Regions from separate parts of the Paenibacillus agaridevorans genome, predicted to be linked through region 2. Evidence: predicted binding sites of a transcription regulator. Region 2 holds the regulator's gene; each other region holds the start of a gene.
The links. The regulator Rex, encoded in region 2, represses fermentation and respiration genes when NADH is low (regulators of the CRP and FNR family bind a similar motif). The targets are predictions, from matches to a motif close to TTGTGAAATATTTCACAA.
Positions count from the first base shown of each region.

Region 1: ric (iron-sulfur cluster repair di-iron protein) is a predicted target of Rex. The motif match lies at 5,025-5,042, and genes of this name have one in related genera.
Region 3: KJW29_RS26960 (DoxX family membrane protein) is a predicted target of Rex. The motif match lies at 4,357-4,374, and genes of this name have one in related genera.
Region 4: KJW29_RS03180 (DoxX family membrane protein) is a predicted target of Rex. The motif match lies at 6,239-6,256, and genes of this name have one in related genera.

Region 1 covers NZ_CP075889.1:8,295-15,914, reverse strand. Annotated here, with positions in the region: gene KJW29_RS00060 (beta-galactosidase) at 1-654, opposite strand, end outside; gene KJW29_RS00055 (AraC family transcriptional regulator) at 784-1,644, shown strand; gene KJW29_RS00050 (Gfo/Idh/MocA family protein) at 1,830-2,900, shown strand; gene KJW29_RS00045 (rhamnogalacturonan acetylesterase) at 3,038-4,138, opposite strand; gene ric (iron-sulfur cluster repair di-iron protein) at 4,255-4,962, opposite strand; gene KJW29_RS00035 (extracellular solute-binding protein) at 5,084-6,718, opposite strand; gene KJW29_RS00030 (alcohol dehydrogenase catalytic domain-containing protein) at 6,755-7,620, opposite strand, start outside.
Region 2 covers NZ_CP075889.1:2,688,457-2,696,076, reverse strand. Annotated here, with positions in the region: gene dinG (ATP-dependent DNA helicase DinG) at 1-1,389, shown strand, start outside; gene KJW29_RS11185 (redox-sensing transcriptional repressor Rex) at 1,386-2,042, shown strand; gene KJW29_RS11180 (amidohydrolase) at 2,017-3,330, shown strand; gene KJW29_RS11175 (hypothetical protein) at 3,363-3,857, shown strand; gene KJW29_RS11170 (hypothetical protein) at 4,008-4,544, shown strand; gene KJW29_RS11165 (AAA family ATPase) at 4,544-6,037, shown strand; gene KJW29_RS11160 (3-hydroxyacyl-CoA dehydrogenase family protein) at 6,145-7,017, shown strand; gene KJW29_RS11155 (acetate kinase) at 7,014-7,620, shown strand, end outside.
Region 3 covers NZ_CP075889.1:6,722,756-6,730,375, reverse strand. Annotated here, with positions in the region: gene KJW29_RS26980 (patatin-like phospholipase family protein) at 1-1,810, shown strand, start outside; gene KJW29_RS26975 (Crp/Fnr family transcriptional regulator) at 1,916-2,599, shown strand; gene KJW29_RS26970 (AAC(3) family N-acetyltransferase) at 2,657-3,442, shown strand; gene KJW29_RS26965 (50S ribosomal protein L25) at 3,650-4,195, shown strand; gene KJW29_RS26960 (DoxX family membrane protein) at 4,598-5,140, shown strand; gene KJW29_RS26955 (DMT family transporter) at 5,178-6,161, opposite strand; gene KJW29_RS26950 (LysR family transcriptional regulator) at 6,321-7,172, shown strand; gene KJW29_RS26945 (3-ketoacyl-ACP reductase) at 7,203-7,620, shown strand, end outside.
Region 4 covers NZ_CP075889.1:791,153-798,772, reverse strand. Annotated here, with positions in the region: gene KJW29_RS03210 (DUF5107 domain-containing protein) at 1-43, shown strand, start outside; gene KJW29_RS03205 (glycoside hydrolase family 16 protein) at 97-2,475, shown strand; gene KJW29_RS03200 (DeoR/GlpR family DNA-binding transcription regulator) at 3,082-3,870, opposite strand; gene KJW29_RS03195 (sugar kinase) at 3,870-4,826, opposite strand; gene KJW29_RS03190 (hypothetical protein) at 4,869-5,288, opposite strand; gene KJW29_RS03185 (hypothetical protein) at 5,421-5,621, opposite strand; gene KJW29_RS03180 (DoxX family membrane protein) at 5,657-6,214, opposite strand; gene KJW29_RS03175 (PAS domain-containing sensor histidine kinase) at 6,455-7,543, opposite strand; gene KJW29_RS03170 (response regulator transcription factor) at 7,581-7,620, opposite strand, start outside.

The DNA of each region.
Region 1 (7,620 bases), 2.7 Mb from region 2:
GCCATGTACCATGTTCTCCCCGTGCGGCGACGGCGACTCCACTTGGCTCCAATCCGTATACGTGTGTGCCCAGAATGTCGTCCACCAGGCCATATTGAGCGCTTCCAGCGTGCCATATTTCTTTTGCAGCCACGCTCTAAACGCCTCTTGGCACAAATCGCAATGGCAGTCGCCGCCGAACTCATTGGAGATATGCCAGCCGATTACGGCGGGATGATCTCCGTAACGCTCCGCCAGCTTGCGGTTGATAATGGCGGTTTTCTCGCGGTAAGCCGGCGACGTATAACAATGGTTATGTCTCATCCCGTGGAGATTGCGGACGCGATTGGCGCCCACGCGGAGCACCTCGGGATACTTCGCGGACAGCCAAGCCGGACGCGCGCCGCTCGGTGTGGCGATCCAGGCATAGATGCCGTTATTCTTGAAACGCTCCAGGACGCCGTCCATCCAGTCGAATCGGAATTCGCCTTCGTTTGGCTCCAGCGACGCCCAGGAGAAAATGCCGATGGCCATTACGTTGCAGCCTGCAAGCTTCATCAGCCGGATATCCTCTTCCAAAACGGAAGGATCATGGAGCCATTGATCGGGATTATAGTCCGCTCCGTGCATGAATACGGGCAGCTTGGGACTTATTGGCTTATTGTTAATCATCATGTCGCATATTCACCTCATAATCGTAATATTCTCTTATCCTTCTTTGATCTTAGTTCAAAGGCACGTTATAATCATAGAACGGATCTGCCAATAAATCGTCTAATCTTAACATGAGGGGAATCTCGGACAATGATGCCTTTCCTCCTTGCCGACAACGCCAATTTGGAGCATCGTCTGCCGCTTAGCGTCATATGCGTCGGCAGCCACGAGCAGAAGGAAATCGATCGACGCGAGAACGGTTATCCCGCCCACCAGCTGTTCCTGACTCGCAGTGGACAAGGAACATTCCGTATGCTCGGCGGCAAAACATTTACAGTGTTCAAGGGCATGGCTCTGCTGCTGCCTGCTCATACCGGCCACCGCTACCGCTCCGACGACGAATCGGAGGAAGTATGGCATCTGGGCTTCGTCGCCTTCGGAGGCGGCATGGCGGACGCATTGATGTCGCAAATGGACGATCTCGTATTGTTTGCGGGAGAAGCGCCTAACTTCAACGAGCTTTGGCTGCAGCTCGAGGGCATCTGGCATACGATCAACAAAGGCGGAGAGCATGCCTACGAGGCTTCACGGCGTCTGTACGACCTGCTGCTCACCTTTATGGAGGGACATCATCCCGCCGCGCAATCGACCAAAAAGATCTACCCGACAGATCAGCCCAATCCCGCCCTGCAAGCCGCCGTCAAGCTTATCCACGATCATTATGACGAGCGATTGCTGCTGTCCAACGTGGCCAGAGCCGCCGGCTACTCTGTTCAGCATTTTCACCGGCTGTTCGTGGCCAACTATGGCATGACTCCGCAACAGTATGTGCTGCAGCTGCGCATGCGGCGCTCCGTGCAGTTATTTCAAGATTATCCGGGGATAACGGTAGATCGCGTCGCCGACAAGCTGGGGATGGACGCCAGCTACTTTATCCGCATGTTCAAGCGTACTTATGGCGTCACACCCAAACAATACGCAAAGGGCCAAATCGTTGCCGACGACTGCTGAGACGCGCAAACAAATAGGCGGTCGAATGGCGGGAAGTGGAGGCAAACAGGCGGTCGAATGGCGGGAAGTGGAGGCAAACAGGCGGTTGATTGGTGAGAAGTGGTGGCAGATAGGCGAGTGATTTGTGGGATGAGGATTGCATGTATTGAATAGAGGTACAAATACAACGAATAAGAGGAATCATTATGCGACCTGTAATTACGTTCGGCTTAATTGGAGGCGGATGGCGGGCAACCTTTTACCTCCGCATTGCAGCCATGCTGCCCCATCGGTTCCGCGTGAGCGGCATCCTGCTGCGTCATCCCGAGAAATACGAAGAGCTGTTAGCCAAGTGGAATGTCGCCGTCTACCGTTCTGCCGATGAATTGGCGAGAGACAGCGACTTTCTCGTACTCGCCGTGTCCAAAAACGGCGTCCCCGCCTGGCTCTCGGAGCTCTCTCAAGCGGGAATTCCCGTGCTGGCCGAAACGCCGCCCGCAACGAACTTGACCGAATTCGATCAACTGACGGCGATCGCCTCGTCGGATGCCCGCATTCAGGTCGCCGAGCAATACCCGCTGCAGCCTCATCATCAAGCCCGTACCGCCTGCTTGCAGTCCGGCGCCATCGGCGACGTGCACCACGTGCAAGTATCCGCTGGTCATGGTTATCACGGCGTCAGCCTGATTCGGAAGTGGTTGGCCATCGACCCGGCACAGTCTTGCGAGATCATTGGCAGTCGATTCAGCATGCCCATCGGCGATGTCCCCTATCGGGATCAGACCGTTCCGGATGACCGGGAAGGCGAAGAGGTGCAAGAGATCGCCATCTTTCGCTTCAGCTCGGGCAAGAGCGCCGTACTCGACTTCTCTCGTTCGCAATATTTCTCGCAGATTCGTGCCAATCGAATCTTGATTCGCGGTACGCTGGGCGAAATCCGGGACAATGCCCTCGTGCGTAAGACGGGGCCCGGCCTGTTCGAATCCTTAAGCCTCGAACGCGTACAGAACGGACAGGAGGGCAGCTTGTCTCCCCTGTCGCTGCTCGAGATCCGAGCGGGCGCGAATGTCTTGTATCGGAACCCGTTCAGCCCTTATCCGCTCTCCGACGAGGAGATCGGCATAGCAGACGCACTGGTCAAGATGGATACCTACCTGCGGCAAGGCGTCTCCTTCTACTCCTTGACCGAAGCATTAGCCGATGTTCGCCTCGCTTTGGCGATGGAACGCTCTTTTACGGAAGTCAAGCCGGTCGAGGTAGGATTTATCGCCAAATAGAACAAGCCTCTTCCCGCGAGAAGAGGCTTGTTCCTTGTTCAAGAAGCAGATCCGTCAGATAATCCGTCAAAAAAACAAGGGTGCCGACATGCAAAACCGTTATTCGAACTCGGCTAGCGTTCTCCTTTCGGCCAACGCTACCTCAAAAATATCGCCAGCGGCAGCAAATTCAGCTCCCGAATGCCCTCAGCGACCAGCTGCGCGATCCGAAGGCTGCCCCGCTCCTGGAAGTGCGTATTGTCCTGCACGCCGTTGGAGTAGTTGATCCATTCTCCCGGCGCTCCGAAAAGGAAGACGGACTTCGTCCCTTCCGGACCCAGTTCCTCGAACAATGCCTTGCTCTTCTCCGCCAGGTCTATCAGGGCGACGCCCTCGGCAGCGGCGAGTTCTCGGACGGCGTCGAGATATTCGCCATGCGTATCCAGCTGCCTGCCCCGCTCGTCGAAGCGGCGCCGATGGACGGACGTAATCAACACCGGAATCGCGTTTTTGGACCGCGCCGTCTCCACGTATTTCATGAGATATTCCGGATAGGTCGTCCTAGGGTCCGTATGCCGCTCCTCGTCGGTCTTCTGATCGTTATGGCCGAACTGGATGAACAGATAGTCGCCTTCCTTGATCAGCTCCGCGATAACGTCCAGGCGTCCCTCAGAGATAAAACTTTTGGAGCTTCGGCCTCCCCTCGCATGATTCGCGATGGCTACGTCGTGACGGAAACAATACGATAACATCTGCCCCCAGCCGGATTGCGGCAATCCCCCAAGCTCCGTGTCCGTCACCGTGGAATCCCCCGCCAGGAACAAGGTAATCTGCTCCGATGATGGCGTAATTTCGAGCGCGTTAATGCGGGGAGCGATGCCTTCGAACCGAATCCGAAACTGCCCTCCCTGCACGTTAACACCGAATTGTTGCCACGTATGTTGTCCCGCAACCGTACGGACATCCCTAAGCATAAGCCTTTCTCCGTTGCTTCGAATCGTCGTAACCGTAGGAGCCAACTCGTCCCCCATACAGATTCTAACGATATAGTTCCCGTCCGGCACATCCGTGAGAAACACCGAATCGAACGGGATGCAGAAATCTCCGACAAACGGTTCGCCGCTTCGTCTGATGCCCGCCACTTTCGATGTGTCCCCGAACCCATAACCTTGCTCAGCATGATAGAGGGCATCCGCCCCTATCTTGATGTAGCCCTCCTTCGGCTCGTTCTCCGTTCCGAAGTCGTATCGCCATGTCATGACCGTTCCCCCTGCCCGTTATTCATTATCCTCGCTACCACTGTAACGCAGTGATATGCCAGATTCAATTTTTTTTATTTCATTCCGAGAAATATAGGGGAAGCATGGCGAAAAAGCTATCTTAATTCGGCAAGAGCAGGGAATAACAAATTGTTCTCCAGATGTACATGGGTAAACATATCGCTCTCCAGCTCCTCCAATTTACGGAACGTAATGGTATACGTCATGCACGCCTCCTCTGGAAGCATATAGCCCTTTGTTGTCTCGCGCATGCGGCTAAGGAGGTCACCCGCCTCGTCATGCTCAGCCTCAAGGGCATCCAATATTTGAAGTGCAGCTAGAAGCGCGCTCGCCGATCCCTCTTCTTCGGCCTTGCGGATCGCGGGGAACAATTGCTGCTCCTCCTTGTTCAGATGCTCCAGCAGTTCCGCGCTTAATTGATGATATAAGACTTGCAGCTCTTTCAATTCCGGATGAACCTCGCCGTGCACCCGAGCAACCTTATTGACGAAATCACGTAAAACAGGAAGCTCTTTGCGTAGAAAATCATGATGTTGAAGAATAATATGCTCGGTTAATTTCGTCAATTTCCGATCATCCTGCTTCCAATCCAAAGGCCATGCCGGCCGCGACTCGGTGCAAACCTTGTTAAGTTGAAACAAAACCTCTTCCTCGTCGAGTCTCTTCTTTCGAACCGCATCGGATAAGGTTTGTTTGCCTCCGCAACAGAAATCGATGCCGAGCTCCTTAAAAACGTTGCTTGCTTGAGTATATTGCGCGACGATATCGCCAACCCGCTGTTCGCTTTGAATTACGGTTATCATACGATTCATCCCCTTCACTCATTAGGTTCGTCTTCATTATAATGAACCCTTGCAAGGAAAGGTTGTGATACCAATCACATGATTTGCGGCGATTCGTTGAACAGAAGTTGCGATAATTCTCTTATTTTTCGAACTCGGAGCGAATTCGGACATCGTACAAGTCTTCCGTGAATACCCACTTGTCTTTATTCTCCTTGTACCAGTCCCTGTACCATTGCTCCACTTGAGCCCCGTCCCCGTCCTCCCAGGCCTTGCGGGCATCTTGCACGGCTTGTTCGGCCGAATAGGCTTCGCCGCCCAGAATCGCCCGATTCCATATATCGAGAATGGCGCGTTCGGCATTGGAATCGATAAATTCGATCTCATTCGGCAATGCGGGCATATACCGATCAAGCGTAAATCCCGCGTAGGGACGTTCGGGACTGATATACAGCCCGAGCGCATCGCTTAGCAGGTCGTCCACTTCCCGGTCGAACGGCTTGTTCAGATCCATATCCTGCTTGTACTTCTCGAATTCAGTCGTATGGTATTGCGGCCCGATTGTGCGGAAGTCGCCGAGCCATGACACCTCTTTGTCGTACTTGTCCTTGTCGATCGTCACCGGAACGCCATTGTCCAGCCGGTAATGCACGCCTTCGAGTCCGTGCTTAAACGTTGCTTCCGTCGTTTCCTTGCTCATGAAGTCGATATACCGGATGACGCTGACCGGATCGTTCGCCTTTGCATTGATAACGCCGCTAAGCTGGAAGGGGGGGTTAAACTGCGCGCTGAATTGTCCGAAGGGACTTGCGGGCAGCGCGATCGGCGCGATAACGGCTTCCGGGACGTTGCTGCGAAGCCGCGCATACGCATCGTAAATCTCCTTGGCGTTTCCGGCGAACGCATAAAGTCCGATCTTGCCCTTTAAGAAATCCTGCTCCGCCTTTCTTCCATTTTTGTCCGTCAAATAATCCCTGTCGATCGCGTCCGCATCGAACAACGCTTTCTTGAACTGCAACGCCGCTTGCGCCCGTTCCCAATCGCGTACGATCTCTCCGTCCTCCAATACCCAGCTCATGTTCTGGAACATGCTGTTGATCACATCGGGCGCGAATCCGCTCATGTTGATGCCCTGCGTATCGTCCAACCCGTTGCCGTCCGGATCCTGCTTCGCAAACGCGATCGCGGTCCGAAGCAGCTCTTCCGTCGTGCGCGGCGCGTCTAGCTCCAGCTTATCCAGCCAATCCTCCCGAATGAACAAATACGTGAACGGGAAATACCCCTGCACCCTTCCCACGGCATACATATGCCCATCGGGTTGCGTGGACAGCTTCTTCAGGATCGGAAATTTCTCGAGCACATGCTTATATTCGGTACTGTAGGTCTCAATCAATTCGTCTATCGGCATGATCTGTTTCTGATTGTACAGTTTATGGATAAACTCCGAATCGTACTCGGTAATGAGATCGGGAGCTTCGTTCGACGCCAATAAAATATTGAACTTGGGCACCGACTCCCCCCGTGGAATGGCGACGTATTCGACATCGATGCCCGAGTTGTCCCGCACCCAGTCTACCCACATGTTCTGCGTGGGAGTTCCCATCTCTTCGGGAATGTTGCCCCGGTCGTACATCGATACGGTAATGCGATGTTCGCCTGCGACGGATGGCTCTGCCGCTTGATCGTCTGGTCCGCTCGCGCAGCCCGCTAAAGCAAGCCAAGCGGCGGCCAGCGGCAAAACAGTGCATACGATTCTTGTCCCATTCCAGATAAACAACCCTCTCACCCCTTATAGTGCCTATTGTATCATGAGCTAAAGCATAACGATCACCTTGAGATAACGATCCGGGTTGCGCTCGATATCTTGTATGGTCCGCGCGGCCTCATCCATAGGAACGGTCGCGGTAATGAGCTTGCGAACATCCACCTTGCGGGAATGGATAAGCTCGACAGCTTCCTCGAACTCCCCGGCGCTCGTACGGCATCCGACGATATCGACTTCTTTTCTCGTAATCCAATCCGTAGGCAGCGGCGTCTCCTGCTTGGGCCATCCGGTAAGCCCGATTCTCCCTGCATGGGAGACAAGATCCAGCGTCATCCGGACCGCCGCGTTTGCACCGGAAGCCTCGAGTACAACTTCGGCTTTTCTGCCGCCGGTTATACGTCGAATCGCCTCCTCGGCGTTCTCCGACGATGAATTTACGACATGCTGAACGCCCATGGCGCGCGCTTGCTCCAACCTCGCCTGCACGATGTCGATGACGATCGGAACCGCTCCGTATTGGATGGCGGCCATCGCGGCAAGAAGACCGATCGCTCCCGCTCCGATAATGGCGATGTGCTCGCCCTGCCGCAGACGAGTGCGATGCAGGCCGTGCAAGGCTATAGTCAACGGCTCCGCCATACACATGACATCCCAGGCCATGTCGTCCGGCGCCTTCACTAACATGTCGACCGGATGGCAGAAGTAATCCGACATGCCTCCGTCCACGTGAACGCCCAGCACCTGCAAGCGCTCGCAGCAGTTCGTTCTGCCGATTGTGCAGGGATAACATTGGCCGCAGTATAAATAAGGATCCACGATCACTTTGTCCCCCGGACGAATCCCTTTATCGTTAGGAGGGATGGCGACAACTTCCCCCGCGATTTCATGGCCGATCGTGCGCGGATAGCTGACCA
Region 2 (7,620 bases):
TTATTGCCTTTACTGCGTTCCAAGCTGCAGAATGAAGGCGATGACCATGTACAAGCATGGACGGAGACGATTGATGAAATCATCCCGATCTTTCAGGAGATCAGGGAGCATTGGGACAAATTATTCGAGATGCTGTACGCAATGATGGGCGAAGGAGCTGAAGGCGCCACTGATAATGGCGCGGTTTCATCATCGGTCCTTAGACTCCATCATTCCGAGCTTCCTGCAAGCTGGGATGATGCGAGCGGCGTCGAGAATAATATTTATGTCGAGTTAGCGCGTGTTATCAAGACGATGGAAAAAATGATCAACGACATCAAGGAGCGGGTCGATGATCTCTCCGTTCAGGGAACGATTACCGATCTTAACGGTTCCATCCGGGATTTGACGCGTTTAAAAGACGAGCTTCGTATCTTTATGAAACTGGAGCAGTCCGGTTTTGTTTTCTGGATGGAAGCCAGCGCGGTATACCGCTACCGATCGCTGCATATGTACGCGGCACCCGTCGATGTTAGCGAACAGCTTCAAAAGTACTTTTTTGACGCCAAAGACAGCATCATTATGACCTCCGCGACATTAACGGTGCAGAAATCCTTCCAGTACGCAGAGGAACAGCTAGGCCTCCACGGCTATGAGACGCAAGGCAAGCTCAAAACCGTGCAGTTGCCGTCTCCTTTCCGTTACAGGGAACAGGCGCTGGTGATGGTCCCTCGCGACTTCCCGGTGGTTAAAGGCGCATATGTAAACGACGCGTATCTGGATAAGCTGGCGGCTTCGCTGGTCGATGCCGCTCTAGAGACAAAAGGGCGAATGCTGGTGCTCTTTACTTCTTATAAGATGCTGAAGCAAGTTCACGAGCTTATGAAAATAGGTCTGGCCGCGGCAGGCATCGGCTTGCTGGGACAAGGGATCGACAGCAGCAATCGAACCAAGCTGACGAGACGTTTCCTTCAACAGCCGGAATCCGTGCTTTTGGGAACGAGCAGCTTCTGGGAAGGCGTCGATATTCCAGGCGAAGCGCTTACCTGTCTTGCCATCGTGAGACTTCCGTTCCAGCCTCCTAATCATCCGCTCCAAGAAGCAAAGGCGGAGCAACTGCAGCGACAAAAGCAGAATCCGTTTATGAAGCTGTCCATCCCGCAGGCCGTCATCCGGTTCAAGCAAGGATTCGGCCGACTTGTCCGCACCTCGCAGGACAAAGGCATTGTCATCATCTACGATACGCGCGTTATCGATGCTTATTACGGCAAACATTTTCTCTATTCGCTGCCAGGTCCCAAGATCGAAACGATGTTTACGGATCAGATGGTGCCTAGAATTAGAGAATGGCTGGGAAAAGACAGCGCTGCGGCGAGCGAACCAGAAGCTACGAAGGAGGCAACAACTTGAAGCAGACCAAAATATCCGAAGCGGTCGTGCGCCGACTCCCTATCTATTTGCAGGTGCTTAACGAGCTGGACAGCCGCGAGATCCAGACGGTATCCTCGCAGGAGCTTGGGGTTAAGCTTGATCTTAACCCGGCTCAGATTCGTAAGGATCTCGCGTATTTCGGCGAATTCGGACGCAAAGGCATTGGTTATGACGTTGTCTATTTGATCGAAATCATTCGTCAAATACTCAAGGTGAACCAGACGATCAAGGTCGCGCTGGTTGGAGCCGGCAATCTGGGTCATGCCTTATGCAATTACAACAAATATTCCAAGGACAATATGAAAATAACGGCTGTGTTCGACGACCATCCTGCCAAGATCGGAACGAATATCAACAATTTGGTCGTTCAACCCATGAGCGAGCTGGTCGCAACGATTGCGGAGCAAAAAATTCGGATCGGCATCATCACTGTCCCAGCGTTCGAAGCTCAAAACGTCGTAAATCAATTCGTCTCGGCGGGGATAGAAGGCATTTTGAACTTCGCCCCAGCGATTTTGCGCGTACCGGATGAAGTGCGCATTCACAATGCCGATTTCACAAGGGAACTGCTTAGCCTCGCGTATTATTTGAACCATGAAGGAGAAGATTCGGATGAAACAGCTATGGATTAGAAATGGCTTGTTCGTGACGATGGACGACTCGACCCCGGTCATTAAAGGTCATATGGTCATCTCGAACGATGCCATTACATATATCGGCGAGCAGGAACCTGAGCCGCAAAGCTTGTCTGAAAGCGTAGAAAAGCTGGATGGCAAAGGACTGGCCTTCCTGCCCGGACTTATTAATACGCATGGTCATGCGGCGATGTCGCTCCTTCGCGGATATTCGGACGATCAAAATCTGCAGGTATGGCTGGAGCAGAAAATGTGGCCGATGGAGGGCCGTTATGTTGCGGCGGATACGAGAGCCGGCACAGCCCTGGCCATCGTCGAGATGCTTCGTACGGGAACAACGACCTTCCTCGATATGTATGATCGAATGGATGAAGTCGCGAAGGTGACGGAGCAATCCGGCATCCGCGGCGTTTTGATGCGCGGCGTTATCGGCCTATGCTCGGAAGAGGAGCAGAAAGCGAAGCTTGAGGAAGCGATTGCATTCGCTTTGGAGTGGAACGGCAGGGCAGACGGCCGAATTACAACCATGCTGTCGCCGCATGCGCCATATACTTGCCCTCCCGCATATATCGAAAAATTTGTACAAGCAGCCCATGATCATTCTTTGGCGCTTCATACGCATATGTCCGAGTCTCGTGCAGAAGTGGAGCAGAACGTTAGGGATTACGGCGTTCGGCCTGTTGAGCATCTTCATCGGCTGGGTTTCTTTTCGCGCCCTGCGTTGGTCGCCCACGCCGTTCATCTGAACGTCGAGGAGATTGCAATGCTAGCAGAGAACGGCGTCTCCGTAGCGCATAATCCAGTGAGTAATCTGAAGCTGGCCAGCGGCATTGCCAGGCTTCCGGAATTGCTTCGTGCCGGCGTCAAGGTCGGTCTCGGAACGGATAGCGCGGCCAGCAACAATAATCTGGACCTGTTCCAGGAAATTACAATGGCAGCCTTGCTGCACAAAGGCGTATCCGGAGATCCCACTGCCATACCGGCTACGGAGGCGCTTAAGCTTGGGACATCGCTCGGAGCGGCTTCCATCTGGAAGGAGAAGGAGATCGGCATGCTCAAGGCGGGGATGAAAGCTGATATGGCTGCCGTCAACATCGACCAGCCTCAGTACTTCCCGCTCACTGACATCGTCTCGCATCTTGTCTATGCGGGATCGGGCAAGGATGTTCGCCATGTGTGGGTCGGGGGCAAACAAGTCGTGAAGGATGGACAATGCACTTTGCTGGACGAAGAAAAAATTCGCAAGGAAGCGCAAGCCGCATTCGAGCGGCTGCTTAACGGCTAATGCGCGCCACGGAAAGAAAACGACGTCCGTTTATGACACCGGCCAAGTGGATCTGGCTGGTTAGCGCCGCCCTGTTGACTTTCTTGATCTGGTTAGGGCTTTATTACCGCGATATACAGCTGCCGCACTGGTCGGCAGAAGCCGAAGCGAAGCAGCGAATCGTCGCAACGGGGGAAATATCGAATGTAGAACGGCTGAACAAACATATCTGGGACGAGACCGTATGGGTAGGCTTCGGCGCAGGGGAACAGGATGATTATCATTACGTATTCCTGCGCAGCGACGAAACGACGCTTACCGTCGACGCTTCCGACGTGCTCGGCGAGGATGAGCTCAAAGCTCAGTTCCGTTCAAGCAAACCTGGGTCGAATATCGTTCGGGTACAAGCCGGATTATTCCGGGGAGCTCCGGCATGGGAGATTTATTATTCTGCAGCTTCCGATGGAGGCGTTCAATACTTCTATGATTTTTATACCTTCGACAAAGATGGTAAGCTAATCGATTCCTATCGGCTGCCTTCTTCATAAAACCATATCATAAAATTAGGCGGGACCTTCCATGGTCCCGTTTCCTGTTTTTACACCCCGAAATTAGCTGCAAAATGTGATATACTATCGTATAGACGAGTTGATAGATAAATATTATATATAAATACTATACATTGGAGGGGTTAGGAGATGAGAAAACCGCGCGTATTGCCGCTAGCGATTACCGTTGTTGTCACTGCCGTACTGTTGTTCGGAGGTTTCGCCTTGTACAAGCAGATGGTCGTCGCCGCGCCTCTTGCCGATAAACTGGAAGAGATGAACGGAGTAGCGGAAGCATCAAAGCCTGAGATTGGACAAAAAGAATTAAAGGTGAAGCTGAAATTGTCTGCAGATGCCAGCCTTCGGGAAACTTACGGCAACGCGGTGAAACAAACGGCTGGCGTCGCCGGGGGCAAGAAGGTGATGGTACAAGTGGAGAGCGATCCCAATGAACAACTTGAACAGCTCTGGTACGGCGCGATGTTCGAAATCGCGGAAGCGATGGAGACGAAGGCCTACTCCACGATTCCTGCAGCTATGGAGAAAGCCGTCGCCGGCATGGATGGCGTAACGACGGTGACGGAGATGGATGAGAACAATGTATATATTACGATCCGATCAGAGCAAGAAGGTACGGCCAAATACGTGGTGTTGCCGCGAACGCCTAATACGATGGAGGTGTGGTAATGCGCAAATACGGAATGGAGATCGGGATCGGAGTCGTCATCGTCGGCCTTGTATTCTTGCAGATGCAAGGCTATAACGTGCTTCCATTCGTCTTGATGGCTGCAATTGCCGGCGTACTCTTGTTTATGGCGCGAGGCAAAGGCAAGCTCGCTGCATTATCTGGCGGCGAAGGACGGAAGGAAGTGAAGTCGACATCATTTACCTTCGAACAGATTGGCGGACAAAACCGCGCAAAGCAGGAGCTGATAGAAGCGCTTGACTTTTTGGTCAAACGGGATCAGATCGAGAAGCTGGGTATTCGTCCGCTTAAGGGCATACTGCTGGCAGGACCTCCGGGTACAGGCAAAACCTTGCTTGCGAAGGCGGCTGCGCAATATACGGATTCCGTCTACATGGCGGCATCGGGCAGCGAATTCGTTGAGATGTATGTCGGCGTCGGAGCCGGGCGCATTCGCGATTTGTTTAAAGAAGCACGAGCCAAAGCCAAAAAAACAGGCAAATCCAGCGCTGTTATCTTTATCGATGAAATTGAGGTTATTGGCGGGAAGCGGGACGGCGGACAACACCGCGAATACGATCAGACGCTGAATCAGCTGCTGACAGAGATGGATGGCATTCATGGCAACGAATCTCCGCGCATTCTTATCATCGCCGCTACGAACCGCAAGGAGATGCTGGACAGCGCGCTGGTTCGCCCTGGGCGCTTCGACAGGCATATCGGCGTCGATCTGCCCGATAAAAAGGGCAGACTTCAAATTCTTCGGATTCATGCGTCCAATAAACCGATTGATGAGAGTGTCGATTTGACAGGCATTGCAGAGCAGACCTTTAGCTTCTCCGGCGCACAGCTGGAATCTGTCATGAATGAGGCGGCCATCTATGCCTTGCGCGACAATGCGGATTCCATCACCTCCGGTCATCTTCATATGGCAATCGACAAGGTGATGCTGGGAGAGAAAAGCGACAAGGAAACATCCCTGGAGGAGCGAAAGCGGGTTGCGCTGCATGAACTGGGACACGCCATAATGGCGGAGCTTGTTCGTCCCGGGAGCGTATCTCAGGTAGCTTTGTCGCCTCGCGGCGGCGCTCTGGGTTACGTGCGTCATCAGCCCTTGCAGGATCAGTATTTGTATACGACGAAGTTTCTGCACGAACAAATCATGATTGCGCTTGGCGGAGCTGCCGCCGAGGAGATTTTTTATGGCGAACGCAGCACGGGCTCGAGGGGAGACTTCGACCAGGCGGTTGGCATTGTAAAGACGCTGGTGGAATCAGGCTTGACGGATGCGGGCATAATCGATGCATCCATGATGACGCCGGACAAGTGGTCGGCCGTGACGAATGGGATTTTGGATGATCTCATGGGTCGAACGAAGGAGCTGCTGAATTCGCGTCAAGAGGTGTTTGGGCAGGCTTTGCAGACGCTTCTGGATGAGGAAAATGTGGATGGAGAACGGTTTAGAGACTTACTTCACAATTCCGCCGTTGCTTAACCGTATTTATTACAAATTCAAGGCGAACCTATGGTTCGCCTTCTCTTTTGCCCAAAAAACGTTATAATAAAGAGGAACTATCAACCTAGAAGGAGCAAATGCATCGCATGATAAAGAAAGTTGGCGTTATAGGGATCGGAACGATGGGACAAGGCATAGCTGAGATGTTGGCTTCCAAGGGTCTTGATGTCTTCATCTTGGAGCAATCGGAGGAACGTCTGAGGTACGGGCTTCAAATGATCGAGATTAGTCTGGACAAACAGATCGAAAAGTGGGCGCTTACCAACTCGGAGAAGAAACTTATTCTGTCACGAATTGACTCCGTCTCTTATTACGAAGAACTGGCATCATGCGAGTTGGTTATCGAGACGATAACGGAGGAGCTTGAAGCGAAGAAGGAAGTATTCCGCAAGCTGGATGCAATATGCAGCGAAAGCACGATATTGGCCAGCAACACATCCACGCTCAGTTTGACCGAGTTGGCAAGCGTTACGGCTACGCCAGATCGTGTGATCGGAATTCATTTTATATATCCAGTGCTTAAGGTTGATCTTGTCGAGATCGTGCGAGGTCTTAAGACGTCGGAGGAGACGTTTGCGCGGACCAAACATTTTGTGGACGAGATCATCATGAAAAAGAGTGTCATGGTATTCGAATCTCCGGGGTTCGTGACGACTCGTCTCATTTGCCTCTTTATCAACGAAGCTCTGCACGTTCTCGAGGAAGGCGTCGCTTCGGCGGAGGATATCGACAACGCGATGCGCATCGGGTATTCTTTTTCGCATGGTCCATTCGAGATGGCGGACCGCTTCGGTTTGGATTCCGTGCTTGCCGCTCTGGAGCGAATGTTCCGGGAATACGGCGAGCTTAAGTATCGTCCGTCAATCGTGCTCAAAAAGATGGTACGCGGCGGACATCTCGGCGTGAAATCTGGCGTCGGATTTTTCCAATACGATAAGGATGGAGACCGAATTTCATGAAAGTATTAGTCATTAATGCTGGCAGTTCCTCGTTGAAATACCAGCTCTACAATATGATGGACGAGTCCGTGCTCGCCAGCGGACGAGTGGAGAGAATCGGGATGGATTCTTCTATTGTTACCCATGAATCCGCCAACAAGCCCGAGGTTCGCGACGTTAGAGAAATTCTGGATCACGTAACTGCGGTAAAGCGCGTTATAGACATTCTGGTTCACCCTGATTTCGGCGTCATAACCTCTATGTCGGAGATTGACGCGGTTGGTCATCGGGTCGTACATGGCGGCGAAGCGTTTAAACATTCCGTAATCGTAACGCAAGAAGTCAAGGCAGAGATTAAGCGCCTTTTCGATCTCGCTCCGTTGCACAATCCTGCTCATATGATGGGGATTAACGCCGTAGAGACGAATATGCCTAATGTTCCGCAGGTTGTCGTGTTTGACACGGCGTTCCATCAGACTATGCCGGAGACGTCGTACCTCTACCCGATACCAAAGGTGTTGTACCGCCGTCACAAAATTCGTCGATACGGCTTCCACGGCACGTCTCATGCCTACGTGAGCGGTGAGGCCGCACGATTCTTGGGCAAGCCGATCGAGTCGCTCA
Region 3 (7,620 bases), 4.0 Mb from region 2:
ATTAGAGCAAGGAGATTTGCAATCGATCTACCCCTATTTAACGAAACATTCGTTTACTGACGGCATGATTATTCTGAAGCAGGGGCAATCGAGCGAAGTCTTCCATATCGTGTTGTCCGGCAAATTGGATGTGTACCTGGAGAATGAAAAAAAGATTCTCGTGGCGAATTTGGAGCGAGGACATTTCGTTGGGGAAATGTCCTGTCTGACGGGGAAAACGGTAAGTGCTACCGTAAAGGCTGTCGGCACGGTAGAGACGGTAGCAATGCCTCGGCAAGGGTTGCTGTTATTGATGGATCGGAGCACTACGTTCCGGCAGCATATGACCGAAGCGATGATCAAGCGCATTCAGGAGTCCAACGACCGGGTGGCAGAGGAATATACGAGAAGCCTTGCCGTTATGCGGGAGCTGGAGCTGGAGCGGCAGGCGCAATATGGACCGTTGGTTGGCAGCAGCAAATTTATGCATGGGCTCCGCAGAGACATGACAGAATGCGCTCAGCGGGAAGACCCGGTATGTATCGTGGGCGAGAAAGGCGTCGGCAAGTCGCATGTCGCATACGAAATTCATCGATTGTCCCGGCGCGCCGAATATCCGATCGTAAGCTTGGACGGGGCAAACTTCCTTCAAGAGGATTGGGATATGAAAGTGCGGGCGGCAAGAGAAGGAACCATTGTACTGGAAAATGTGGATTCAATGCCGATGGAATTGGTAAGTCGATTGCTCCAATCTTCAGAGAATACGCGTATCCTCATGACAGCCTGCGACAAACCGGATACCCATGCACTAGAGGTAAAGATGATTCCGCTCAGGGAGCGGAAGGAGGACATCCCCGAGCTCGTCCATACGTTCCTATCGGCCGCGGGTTCGGATGATCCGCAGGAATTGATCTCCCATGACGCGATGAATATGATGACGGTCTATCCGTATCTTGACGGCAATGTCCAGGAACTGAAAACGGTCGTGCAGGAAGCGCATGTTGTCAGCGGTAATCGAATGATCCTTAAGCGTCATCTGCGATTCGGAAGGAACCGCGAGCCGGGAACAAGGCCGAGGATCGGGCTTGCGCTGGGCAGCGGCGCCGCGCGGGGGGCCGCGCATGTTGGCGTTATTAAGCTGTTGGAGCAAGAAGGCATCCCCATCGACATCATTGCAGGGACAAGCGTAGGGGCATTTATTGGGGCGTTATACGCCGGGGGGCAGCCTGTTTCCGCTTTCGAGAAGGTGCTGCCAACCGTTCGTTGGGGGCAGCTTGTTAACTTTGTGATGCCTCCGAAGGCGTTAGTAAGCAATCATCCAATGGCGCGTTTTGTCGAAAAATATATCGGTCCTGTCAACTTTGAGGACTTGCCGATTCCGTTTGCCGCCGTAGCTGCGGATGCGGTGAGCGGCGAAGCGCACATTTTCAATAAAGGAAGAGTTTCCCATGCGATTTGCGCTTCGACGGCGATCCCCGGTTTCATCAAGCCGGTTCAGTATCAGCAACGCTACCTGGTGGATGGCGCGGTGGTTCATCCTGTTCCTGTTGCGCTAACCAAAAGCATGGGGGCCGACGTGGTGATCGCCGTTGATTTGAGTACGCCGGTGTTAGGAGAACCAAAAAGCTTTGTAGTGGCGATCCTCAACACGATTGAAATTATGAGCCGAAAAATTATTTCGGAAGAAGCGCAAATCGCGGATGTCGTGCTTAGGCCCGAAATAACGACAAATCAGGTATCGTTTAAATTGTCTAACCATAACATGGCCATGGGCGAAAAGGCAGCGCGGGAAGCGTTAACCTTAATACGGAGCAAGCTGGTTGAAAGGTGAAAAGCGATTTAAAACACGTATAAGAAAGGGTCATATCTGGCGTGGCTGAACAGGCTGCCGGAGGATGGCCCTTTCCAATTATGGCTCGTACAGGAGGCTTTGAAGATGAATCTGCAGCTATTACGAAATTTCCCGCTCTTCGAGCAACTTGATGATGAATATCTAACTGAAATTTCCAAGTTATGCAGCAAGCGCGTATATACAAAAGGCGAGTCTATTTTTTTAGAAGGCGATGAAGGAGATGAGCTTTATCTGGTTATATCCGGAGTGATTCAAATTTATCAAGATAATCACTCCAGGGATGTGGTTCTTTCTATTTTTAGAGAAGGGGATTTTTTTGGAGAGATGGCTTTGCTGCAGAATGAAAGAGTACGCTCTGCTTCGGCGAGGACAATCGAGAAGTCTACTTTATGCATTTTGAAAAAACGCCATTTCATTCCTTTAGTCAATAGCAAGCCCGAGATCCTGATCGGTATATTGGGAACGGCTTTGGATCGTCTGCGCGATGCCAATAAATTAATCATGGACCTGACCATTCACGACGTGCGCACGCGCATTGCTCGCATGTTGCTGCGACTAACCGAACAACATGGCGTACCCTCTGCGGATGGTATATTAATTGATTTGAAGCTAACGCATCAGCAATTGGCGGATATGACAGGAACGGCACGCGAAACCGTGACGAAATTATTGCTGGAATTACAAAACGAGCAATTGATACGCAATGATCAGAGAAAAATAATTGTGTGCAACCTGGATGGACTGAGAAATATACTCGACGTAAATTGAGTTGAATTGGGAATCAGGATGGTAACGGTTAGGCTATTACGATTGGAGGGGAAAAGGTTGCACACCAAAGAGAGCTTGCAGATGCAATTAGAACAGCTGGGCATTGATGCGGCTGGCACGTTATTGGTTCATTCGTCGATGAAAAGTCTGGGACAAGTCGATGGCGGCGCGGACACGGTCCTGGACGTGTTGTCCGACTATATGAAGGATGGGCTGCTAGTGTTGCCCACTCATACATGGTCGCATATAAATGCTGAGAATCCGAGGTTCTACGTGGAGGAGTCGCCGGTTTGCGTCGGCATTTTGCCCGAACTTTTTCGCAAAAGGCCGGGCGTGGCGCGTTCTTGGCATCCCACTCATTCCGTGGCGGCGCTGGGGAGGGATGCACTTGCATTTACAAACAGCGACCATCATTTCGATACTCCATGCGCCAGAGGCTCCAGTTGGGGGAAGCTGCTTGACCGGAAAGCAACGATTATGTTGGTCGGAGTCGATTTAAAGCGCAACACCTTTATTCATGGCGTCGAGGAATGGGTGGATATACCCGGAAGACTAACGGATGATCACCAGATGCTGTATACGGTTTTGGCTGATGGAACCGAAATCCCTGTGCCTTCCCGCAGACATTGCGGGCTATCGTGGTCCGAGCATTTTTGGAAAGTGGACGAAGTGCTTGAACGCAAGGGAGCGATGTATAAAGGGCGGTTGGGAGATGCCGTCGTTAGGGTATGTGATGCAGCTTTGGTGGCGGAGGTCATTACGGATATGCTCAAGGATAATCCGGATTTGTTTGCGGATAACAATCCTTTGCCGGAGCGTATCGACACGGCTGACAATCTATGATATGGTGAATGAAACCCATAGGCATTCCACTCTTAGGAGTGGGGTGCCTTGGTCTGTATTTGCGGGTTTTTACATTTAATGTATGTCTATCTATCCGAAAGGACATGGAGGTTGTGATGCTATGTTTCTCTATTTATCCCCGTGCCGGGGAGGTTCAACCGCTGCTATTACAGCGCTAAAATCACTCATGTAAAGGAGAGGTAGAGCATGGCTGCATGCATTCATACAGAAAGACGTCCGCGATTGAAATCTTCCGGACTGCGGAATTTACGTCGGGAGGGTCGTTTGCCCGGGGTCGTATTCGGAAAACACGCAGAAAACGAAATCATTCATATATCCACCAAGCAATTTGAAAAGTGGCTAAAGAAAGGGGGCTCCGGCTTTATCGAGCTTAAGCTGGCAGATGACTATTCCCTGACGGTATTGCTGGAGGACCTTCACCGCAACCCGGTGACCGGCGAGCTGCTGCATGTAGATTTCCAACTTGTTCAGTCGGGCGAAGTTATTCGTACGAAGCTTCCGGTAAAGCTATTGGGCAGCCCTATTGGAACAAAGTCGGGGGGAGTCGTGCAGGTCGAAGACCCCTATGTGGAAGTGGAGGCTTTGCCTAAGAACTTGCCGTCCGTGGTCGAGCTCGACATCAGCGCGATGGAAATCGGAGAAACGCTGTTCGTAAAAGACCTGAAATTACCGCCCGAAGTGACGGTCATATCCGGGGATAACGAAACTCTCGTATCCGTATTGAAGCCTTAATGCTTTGATGCTAAGTGAACAAAAAAGGATAATACATGCAAGAAACCAAGGAGCTAAGCGGCTTGTTCTCGCTTAGCTCCTTTTTTTTGTCATCCACTGCTGCCTTCTTGAGCAACGTGCTGTATGTGACAATTGGTGTCGGTTTCGTTACACGCCGATCATTGTGAATCTATTCACAAATTGATCAAATATTACCCCTTAACTTTGTGATTTGAATCACAATGTCAACCGTTTTTACGTTCTATAATAAAGACATCAACAAGAAGCAATCATCAATCGAAACTAACGAGGACGGTGATCCTGATGAATCATATACAACGATCTCAACCATCAGCGAGATTGAAGCTGATCTAACGCCAAAGTTAATACCGCTGCTAATAATGAAGAACGGGAGTGAGTTTCATGTTAAAATTTTGGAGAGAGAATAAAATCGCTGGTATTCTAGTCACTATTGTTCGCTTCGTAGTTGGGTTCGCATGGTTGGACGCCGGATGGCATAAAATTACGGGAGCAACGCCTTTCGATGCAACGGGTTTCCTCAACGCGGCCGTAAACAACCCGGTGCTTGATAAAGCTACAGGCGAAGCGGTTTACCCTACCTACACTGCATTTGTAGAACACTTTGCATTACCGAACGTTGGATTCATTAACGTCGCTATACCATGGGGAGAATTCCTGGTAGGACTTGGACTCATCCTTGGTACACTAACGCTTACCGCCGCATTCTTCGGAGCCTTAATGAACTTCATGTTTATGTTCGCAGGTACCGTAAGCACGAACCCGTGGCTTCTGCTTCTTGGATTGATGGTCATCTTCGCCGGCACGAACGCTGGCCGCTTTGGATTAGATCGTTACGTCCTTCCGCTTATGCACAAAGGGCTTGATCGTCTCTTCCATCGCAAACCCAAAAATCCGACAACAGATGCGGGACTGTTAGTTAAATAAACCAATTCCGAGAAAACTTCATCGAAAAAAAGGACGATCAGAGCGCTGCCTCTGATCGTTCTTTTACAGGGCTAGCGGAATAGGTTTTGTTGTCTTTTAACCGCTGTGCTTTCCTCTGGTGCATATTGTTCCGTAATAAGGCAAAGATAATGAGCAGCGTGCCGTATAATTCGTAGCTGCTAATCTGATAGCCTTGAAAGGCCATAATGACGAATGTAGTAATTGGAACAAAATTAATAAATAAGATGCCGTTAAGCGGCGATAGCCGTTTGATCCCTGAATTCCAGCACAGCAGGGCTACAAGCCCTGGCAGTAGAATCATAAAGGACATTTCGTATTTAATCGAAAGTATCGTGTGCCAGCCAGGAACGGGAACCAACCCAAAGGCGGAAGCAAGCATAACGATAATGAAAGACACTGCAGTTCCTAGCAAACATGTGAGTGTGGAATAACGCAGGATCGACCAATCTCTAAATCGGCTCTCCCCCATCGAATACACGACCCATCCCACAACTCCCGTGAAAATCAGAAGCAAAGGAACAAGATGTTGCCCGGCCATCATAAAAAATGTCAATTTCCCATTGGTAATAACGAGCAAAGCGCCGGCGAGCGCGATACCTACACTTGTGAGCGTGTATGTATTCGGTGCTTTTTTGGTTGTGATCCACAAGAGCATAACGGAAATCATCGGCATGAGCACTTCCATAATGGAGGCGGCGATTGTCCCGGATTCCCCCATGAGCTGCTGCCCGAAGAAAATGGCCATATTATAGACCACAAATGCCATCGTTCCAAAAAACAATAGAGTCTTGCCCTTTCCTTCCAGACGGAATGCCGTTTTCCCTTCTTTTATCCAAAGCAGCACGCTAAGAATGACGCCCACGGCAAAATATCGGATAAATGAAAAATAAAATGGATCAATTTGCTGCAACGCAATGTGTGCAACAGGAAACATCGCTCCCCATGACATACTGGCGATGAGACAGAGAATGGAACCTATGATGACTTGTTTGTTTAGCATGTGTAGCCTCTCCCTATAGAAATTCTGCCCAATCCTTTGTACATCACTCATTATAGGAAGGAGAATGGATATAGTAAAATGATTGAAAATTACTTTCTTCATCATTTATAATGATACTTGAAAAACATGTTTCCATTGGAGAACAGAGGCGAGGTTGCATTGGAGTTTAATGATTTGAGAATATTCCAGGCGGTTGCAACGCATGGTAGTGTCAGTAAAGCCGCATTGGAGCTAAACTACGTGCAATCCAATGTCACGGCAAGAATAAAGCTGCTGGAGAAAGAGCTTCGGACGCCATTGTTCTATCGGCATAAACGCGGGATGATCCTTAACCCGGAAGGAAAGCGGTTGTTGGAGCATTCGAGGGAAATCTTGTCGAGGATGGAGGAGATGGCACATCTATTCGAAGATAAGTCCTACCCCTCTGGTGTCCTGGAAATCGGGATCGTGGAGACGGTGAATGCACTGCCGGACATCCTATCCTCTTATTATGGCAAGTATCCCAATGTTGAATTATCATTAAAAACCGGGGTTACCGATGACTTGGTCCAACAAGTACTTGATATGAAGCTGGATGGAGCTTTTGTTACAGGCCCCATCAGGCATCCTTTAATCGAACAGCTTGAGGTTTTTCAAGAAAAGCTGGTGCTCGTAACCAAAGGAGAAAGCTTTCGTATCGAGGAAATAACGGAAAAGCCTCTCTTGCTGTACAATAAAGGCTGCGGATATCGGGAAAGACTTGAAAGCTGGATGAAGGCGGAGGGGATTATCCCGAAGCAGATCATGGAATTCGGAACGTTCGGAACGATTATAGGCAGCGTCGCTGCAGGAATAGGAATGACGATTATTCCGGAATCATCCATTACCGATCTGATTGTCAAGGGCACCGTGTATGGTCATAGCGTACCGGAACCTTATCATGAAATTACGACCATTTTTATATGGCGTAAAGACTCCTATATATCGAGCACGCTACAATGCTTTATGGATGAAATTGTTTCTTTGTTATAATGTAAGTACAGAATGGAGAGGAGCTGCACAATGGCGCAATCGTTGGAAGGAAAAGTAGCAATCGTAACAGGAGCGGCAAGAGGGATCGGCAAAGCGACGGCTGTCGCATTAGCGAAAGAAGGCGTAAACGTTGGCCTGGTTGCCAGGAGCGAGGCTTCCTTAAAGGAAGTGGCCGACGAATTGAAAGGGCTGGGCGTTAAAGCAGCTTATGCAACCGCCGATATCTCCTCCAAAGAGCAAGTGGAAGCCGCGGTGGAAGCTCTGAGAAGCGAGCTGGGCTCCGCGGACATTCTAATCAATAATGCGGGAATCGCGACATTTGGCTCCGTATTGGATATGGACCCCGAAGAGTGGAAACGGATCATCGATACGAATCTGCTAGGCACCTATTATGTCACGCGTGCGGTGCTGCCTCAATTGATCGAGAAGTCAGGCGGGGATATTATTA
Region 4 (7,620 bases), 1.9 Mb from region 2:
TCCGCCGCCTAACAATATCGACTTCCGAATTGTAGGCGAGTAGAAGAATGCGAGCGCGTTCAGTCAGAGGAATTTCACAATGAAGAGGAGGAATGAATGGTGAGTTTAAAATTCAGATTTTATTCTGTACCTGCAATCGCCTTCCTGGTCATCGCACTATTAATGGGGATGATAGCGCTGGAGAAACCGAACTCTACGAACGCGTATCAGACGGAAGTGTTCTTCGACGATTTTGAAGGCGACGGGCTCGACACCAACAAATGGCTGAAGGCTTACAGACAATGGGGTGGCAGCGGCGCCAACGGCGGCGTTCTGCCTCAGAACGTGTCGGTTGACGACGGAAAGCTGATCATCGAGGCTTATGGAGATCAATATTCCGGTTCTGTCAAAGGCATAAACAAGGACTACTCGCACCGCGCCGACGGCAAGCGCGTTGGCGGAGCGATCGCTACCAAAGATTATTTTGCCTCGGGCAGCTACGAGGTTCGCATGAAGGTTGCGCCTTCGCTTGGCGTTGCCTCCGCGATCTGGACGTTCAGCTATCAAGAGTTCTATCCGGGAGACCCCGCCTACAAGGAAAAGCCCGTCGGCGGTCAAGACTATTACGCCGTCAACCATGAGATCGACATGGAGTTCCCGGGCAGACCCGGTCCCGCGCACGCCAATATCTCCTACGATCGCGGACTGTTCAATACTTGGATCGGAGAAAACGAAGACGAATATACGACCGAATACGTGGAGCTGGGGCAAGCGGTCAACGACGGCCAGTTCCACACGTACCGGTTCGACTGGCATACGGGCGGCGACGGCGAGCAGAAGCGCGTCGAGTTCTACATCGACGACGTATTGCTTCAGACCAACTACGACCATGTGCCGACCAACGCGAGCCGCCTCTGGATCGGCGCCTGGTTCCCGAACAACTGGGCGGGCACGCCGAACTTCGACACCGAGACGCTGGATGTCGATTGGGTACGCATTACGCCATTCGAACAGCCTGGCGACGATTGGTTCCCGGAGTCGTTCCCGAACGACGGCTGGTCCGACCGTGATCCTGCCGCCCAGACCGACGTTTTGTTCGACGACTTCACGGGCGATGCGCTGGATCCCGGCAAATGGAAGATCGCCAATAAAAACTGGGGCGGGCAGCTCGGCGGGCAGATGAGCTTTAACGGCGGCGTCGTGCCGCAGAACGTGAAGCTGCGTGACGGCAATCTGATCCTCGAAGCCCATGGCAACAAATACACCGGACCCGTCATGGGCATCAACAAGGACGGCAGCCAGCGAACCGACGGCAAGCGCGTCGGAGCCGCCGTGGCGACCAACGCCTACTACGGCTCGGGCTCGTACGAGGTGCGAATGAAGGTTGCTCCGAAGTTTGGCGTCTCGTCGGCCCTCTGGACCTTCCACTACCAGGAGCTGTATCCGGCCGATCCCGGCTTTCAATGCAAACCGGTGGGCTGCATCGACGATGACGGCTACTACGCGATCAATCACGAGATCGACATCGAATTCCCGGGACGGCCGAACGCCGCGCACGAAAACTTCTCGTTCAGCAAGGCGCTTCTGAATACATGGGTCGGCGAGAACGAAGACGAATATACGACCAACTACACCGATCTGGGTTCGCCTCAGGACGACGGCCAGTTCCATACGTATCGCTTCGATTGGCATACGGGCGACTCCGGCCAGACGCCGCGCGTCGAATTCTACGTCGACGATCAACTGGTGAACACGACCTATACGCATGTCCCAACCAACACGGCAAGATTCTGGATCGCGGCGTGGTTCCCTCGCAACTGGGCTGGCAAAGCCAACTTCGACACGACGGAGATGGTCGTCGACTGGGTTCGCATTACGCCGTTCAACCAAGCAGGCGACGTCTCCGTTCCGGAATCGTATTTCCCTGGCACGAACGATTGGGCTTCTTTCGACCAGTATCCTAAGGCGCAATCTACCGGCGGCACGCCTTCGCCGACAGCGACGCCGAATCCAACGCCTACGATTACGCCAAGTCCCTCTCCTACGCCTACGATGAGTCCGACAACAACGCCAAGTCCGACGCCTACGCTCACGCCCACTCCGACCTCCGGCCCGAACTTGATCGTCAATGGCGGCTTCTCGGACACGACCGGCTGGACGGATATTTCGGCATCTCCCGCATCGGCGTTGATCTCGGGAGGTAAGCTGAACCTAAGCCCGTCAACCGCCTTTTCCGCCGAATCCGAGCAATACGTAGCCGTGACGCCGAACCACTCCTATACGATCAGCGCCGACATGTGGAGCTCGGATAACGCGACATACGGCTATTTGCGGGTTTACAACGGCTCAGCCGTTCATGAGGTCGGCGACTACCGCAGCTTGGTGCAGAACAAGTCGCTCACCTTTACCGCCGCCGGCTCCCAGGTACGCGTCGTGCTGCATGCTTACAAGCAACAGAGCGGCACCTTCTACTTCGACGATGTAAACATGCAATAGCGGGGTCACAAGAAATAAGGGGAAATGCTCCCTCTAGTTGACTACCTTTTTGTTTCTTCGAAGTGTTAGAGGGAAATGCTCCCTCTAAATCAAGTGGACTAGAAGGCAGACGTCAATTGGATGGAGATTAGAGGGAGGATTTCCCATTAAAGCCGAAAAATCCGTTATATTAGCTAGATTAGAGGGTGATTTTCCCTTTACTCTTCGGATACCCTACTTTTTTGTTGCCTGTGAAGGTTCCAAGTGTTGGTACACAAACAATTTTACTTCATCGATAAACGTATAGAGAAAGCATGAACGAACTCTTACGCTTTCTTGTAGGCAAGATAAAACGGCTGTCGCCGTCCTTTGGCAAAACAGCGCGTAACATTGCTGAGAAATATATAGTTATAAAAAGCGCAAACCAAGGGATAATGGAATCCCTAAGTGTGCGCTTTTCATTTTACTTGTTGAACTCTCCGCCAAACTAGACAGAGCTCTGTCCTTCTAGTACAACTGCGCCTTCCGCTTCAGAGCTCTGGAAATCAACTTGACCGCTTCGACCCTCGTCGCATGCTTAGCCGGCTTAATCGGTTTTGTCCTCGTAGCCGTTCAATAGTCCGTTGATTAGTCCGTTACATAAACCGTAACGCCGTGCCTCTCAAGCTCTGCGGCGAGGTCTCCCGACAGAGGCCGATCGGTAATGACAGCCTTCAGCTCTGCGACGTCCGCTACCGAGAACAACGAGTTGCGGTTGCTCTTCGTGTGGTCGAATACGGCATACGTTTCCTGCGAGCGCTTGATAAGCGCCTTCGCGATCTGTGCCTCCTGCTCGGAATAAGAAGAGATGCCGCCCCCTGCCGAAATGCCGTCTATGCCGATGAACATCTTGCCGATATGGAGATTCGTGATCATCCCTTCGCCCAAAGGCCCGCATAACTCGAAGCTGTTATGGCGCATAATGCCGCCCGTGACGACAACCTGGATCTGACTGCCTGCCAGTTCCATCGCGATATTGACCGCGTTTGTCACGACGGTAATGCCCTTGCGCAGCTTGAGCAGCTTCGCGAGCAGGAAGTTGGTCGTCCCGCCGGAAAGGCCGATGACGTCCCCTTCTTGAATCAGTGTCGCGGCAAGCGCCGCGATCTTCTCTTTCTCGAGAATAGAGAGTCCTTCCTTCTCCGCGAAAGGCAGCTCTCGCATCGTCCCCATGCCATCGTACATGGCTCCGCCGATCGTGCGAATAACGGGATATACGCCTTCCATCTGCTCCAAATCTCTGCGCGCGGTCGCCTCCGAGCAGCCGAACCGCTCCACCATCTCCGTAATCGTAATGCGTCCTTGCTGCTTCAGCAGCTGCAGAATCGCTTCCCTCCGTCGCTGGCCCTTGGAACCTCCGGTAAGCTCCGTCGTCATTAGCGTTCCACCCACGCCTTCGCCGACATCCGCTGCTCCACGACTTCCCATTCCGGCAACGCTTCCCAATCGCCGCGCATCTGAACGACGAGCGATCCGTTAATGCTGGCGAGACGAACGGCATCTACGGGCGACATGCCCTTCATCAGACCCGCAAGGAAACCCGCGCAGAAGCCGTCGCCTGCGCCGACGGTATCCACAACCTGCTCCGCAGGGTAGAAGGGAACGGATGTCTCTTCGCCTTTATTAAGCACAATCGTCGAGTCTCCCATTCCTTTCACTACGCTGATTGCCTTAAGCTCTGCAAGCTTGGCCTTGACCTCCTTGTAATCGTCGGTCTGATACAACAGCTTCAGCTCGTCCCAGCCCGGCAGGAAATAATCCGCTTCCTGTATAAGCGGCAGCAAGGTCTCGCGAGCTTCCTCGATGGACCATAACTTCAGCCTAAGGTTAGGATCGAAGCTAATCTGCACGCCCGCTTCCTTGGCGACGTCTATGGCGCGGCGGACCGTACTGCGGCAGCTATCGCTGAGCGCGGTCGTAATGCCGGTGATGTGAAGCAGCTTTGCTCCGCGGATGTAGTCCTCGTCGAGATCCTCGGGACGCATGCGGCTGGCAGCCGAATGTTTGCGGAAATAATGGACGGCGAGACGGCCCGCCACATGCTCGCGAAACATCATCCCTGTCGGTGCTTCGCCGCTTAGATTGGCGCGGGATACATCGACGCCTTCGCCGCGAAGCGTTTTCAAGATCAGCTTGCCAAACGGATCGTTGCCAAGCGCGCCGAACCAGCCTACGGAGGCACCCAGCCTCGCGAGTCCGATGGCCACGTTGCTTTCCGCGCCTCCGAATCCTTGCTCCAGCTTGGAAGCCCTCTCAATCGCTTTGTGCTCCTCCGGCATAAAGAGAGCCATTGTCTCTCCGAACGTTACAATCTGTGGTGAACCCTCACGCACGGCAACTTCCCCCTCAATGTACTGACAACTCAAATTATGATTTTAGAATCGGAATACCATAAAATAAACGATTGCTACATATAGCACGAGAATAATCAAGCTCATGATCTTTGCCTTATTGACGTAAGCTGTCGTACTTTGACCCGACTGGATAGCCGATACGATTCCCTTAAGCGGCTTGGATGCGATTCCGCCGAGAGCGGCAATGCCAAGAAACAAGAGCGTTATGATAATCATCCATGCGACGGCGTAATCGCCTTGGGACATCAGATATCCGCCCGTCAGCAGCTGCACAATGAGAAAGTATTGCGCAATGCGATTGGCGGATAATAGTCCCTTCGCCAAACCGGCTTGTCCGTTCCCGTCGCTTTTGGAGGCTCCCCCCAGCATAATCGGCAGCACGACATAAAACCCCATTCCGACTGCTCCTAACACGTGTAACAATACCATTGCTTCATACATGTCCTATTCCTCCTGTTTCAATTTACCTATAGCTAATAGTTTATCAGAATCCGCGATATTTTCAAATGTACGATAAAAAAAGAGCGCCTCAGGCGCCGTGGTTTCCCTTGGCCTCTTGAGGCGCTTCGCGCTTTACAGCGCGTATTCTTTTAATTGATTTCGAGTCAGCTGCCTTCCCTCTTCCTCCTCCCTCTTCTCTCGCTTCTCCTCCATGCAAGCCCGGCATCTGGCCTCCGTGTCGCACTCGTTCGCGTCGGGACAGGTATAGCAATGATGCAGCATGAATTGGGTCAGCTCGTTGTCGACGTCCTCGTTCTTTGCCTGTGCAGTCATGTTCAACGCCTCCGCTTCCTTGAATTGTGATCTTATTAGAGCGTATTGCCGTTCAGTTTGCCGCCCGCTCCCGCACCTGTTCCCGTTCCCGCCGCTCCGCCTCTGCCTTTTACACGAAGCCAGCCTTTGCGAATGATCGGCAGCAGGTAGTGGTCAAGTCCGAATCTGCCGGCGTTGGTTCCTGCAAGGAGTACGATTACGCCCAGCAGTACCAGCCAAGGGTTCGTGCTTACCGTTCCCGCGAAGAGGAACATGAAGTTCATCGCGAGTCCGAAGAAAGCGGCCGCCGCCGTCAGTCCGCCGACGATCAACCCTACGCCGACCAGGAACTCACCGACGGGGATCAAGATGTTAATGAGCTTTACGTTAGGCAATGCGAAGTGCTCGATGAATTTGGTGAATGTCGGATACACCAGTTCGTTCGTTGCTTTATCCATGACAGGGTTGGCAACGGCGTTTTTCAAGTATCCTGTTGCGTCAAAGCCGCCTTTCAGTTTATGGAAGCCCGCATCCAGCCAAGCCCAGCCGACAATCAACCTTACAATCGTTACGATACCAGCAGCGTACACATTTTCTCTCAACCATTTCATCATGATTGTTCACTCCCATAGTATAGTATGTGATTTATTTCACATTATTGAGTAGAGGAATCCGTCATTTAGACGAATACGACTCTTGCGATTTTCTGCGGCAGGATCGCCGCTTGACTCTGGCGAAGCGGATTCCTTGGCATCCGATGACGAAAGCCGTTTTGTTCATGGCCTTCAACCTCCTTCTTGATTCTTATTATAAGCTACGATTTTGAATGGGTATGTGATTTAAATCACAATGTATTAATTTTTCCGCGAATGCGGAATTCTGAGCGTAACGATCGTCCCCCTGCCAAGCTCCGACTCCACGTTAAGACTGCCTCCGGCTATCCGGGCCCGCTCCGCCATGCTAAAACGTCCTACGCCTACAGAGACTGCAGTGGTATCGAAGCCGGCGCCATCATCGACGATCCGGACTACAACCTCTTCGCTGTCTTCAAGAATCGATACCGCGGCATCGGACACGTCTGCATACTTGGCGATATTCGTCAGCGCCTCCTGGATAACTCTATACATCACCGTCTCGACTCGGATACCGAGACGGGTCGCAAGCTTGCATTTAAAATCGATTTCGATGCCGTAATGCGACTCATAATTGCCGATGTACGAGCGAATCGCCGGTTCAATGCCCATATCATCCAATACCGATGGGCGCAGCTCCCATGCAAGACCGCGGACCTCCTCGATGATGCCGGCTACATTTTCCCGCAAGAACCGCAAATCGCCGACTTCCCGATCCGGATTCGCAATAACGCGATCCAACTGGATGAGCAACGAGAACAAGCTTTGTCCGATGCCGTCATGGAGCTCCCTGGAAAACTTCTTGCGTTCGTCCTCCTGGATCGTCAACACCTTCTCCAGAGTCTCCTTCAGCTCTTCCTCCACCTTCTTGAGACGGGTAACCTCGCTTCTGATGGCCAAATACTGATACGGTTTTCCGTTCTCGCCGACAAAAGGCACAATCGTCGTATTGACCCAATAATTCGATCCATCTTTGGCGCGGTTCTTAATATCGCCCGACCATACTTTGCCCGAACCGATCGTCGCCCAAAGCTCCCGCATAAATGACTTGGGATGATAACCTGAATTAATGATCCGATGATCTTTTCCCATCAGCTCTTCGCGCGGATACTTGGAAATTTCGCAAAATTTATCATTCACGTATACGATTTTGCCTCTCGCATCCGTAACGGCTACAATCGACGATTCATCGAGCGCAAACTTCACGTCCGCAAGTTGCTTGAGCGACTGGCGCAGCTCCTCGCGGAACCTCACGTCACTTACATGGTCTGCCAGCTGGGACAACAAAGCGTCGACCCGCCCCGCAATCATTCTGTTGCCTTGAAGGTTCTCCCCAGCATTCTCGCCTTTAGTCAAATTGCAGCAGTCCCTTCTTCATAGCGTATTGG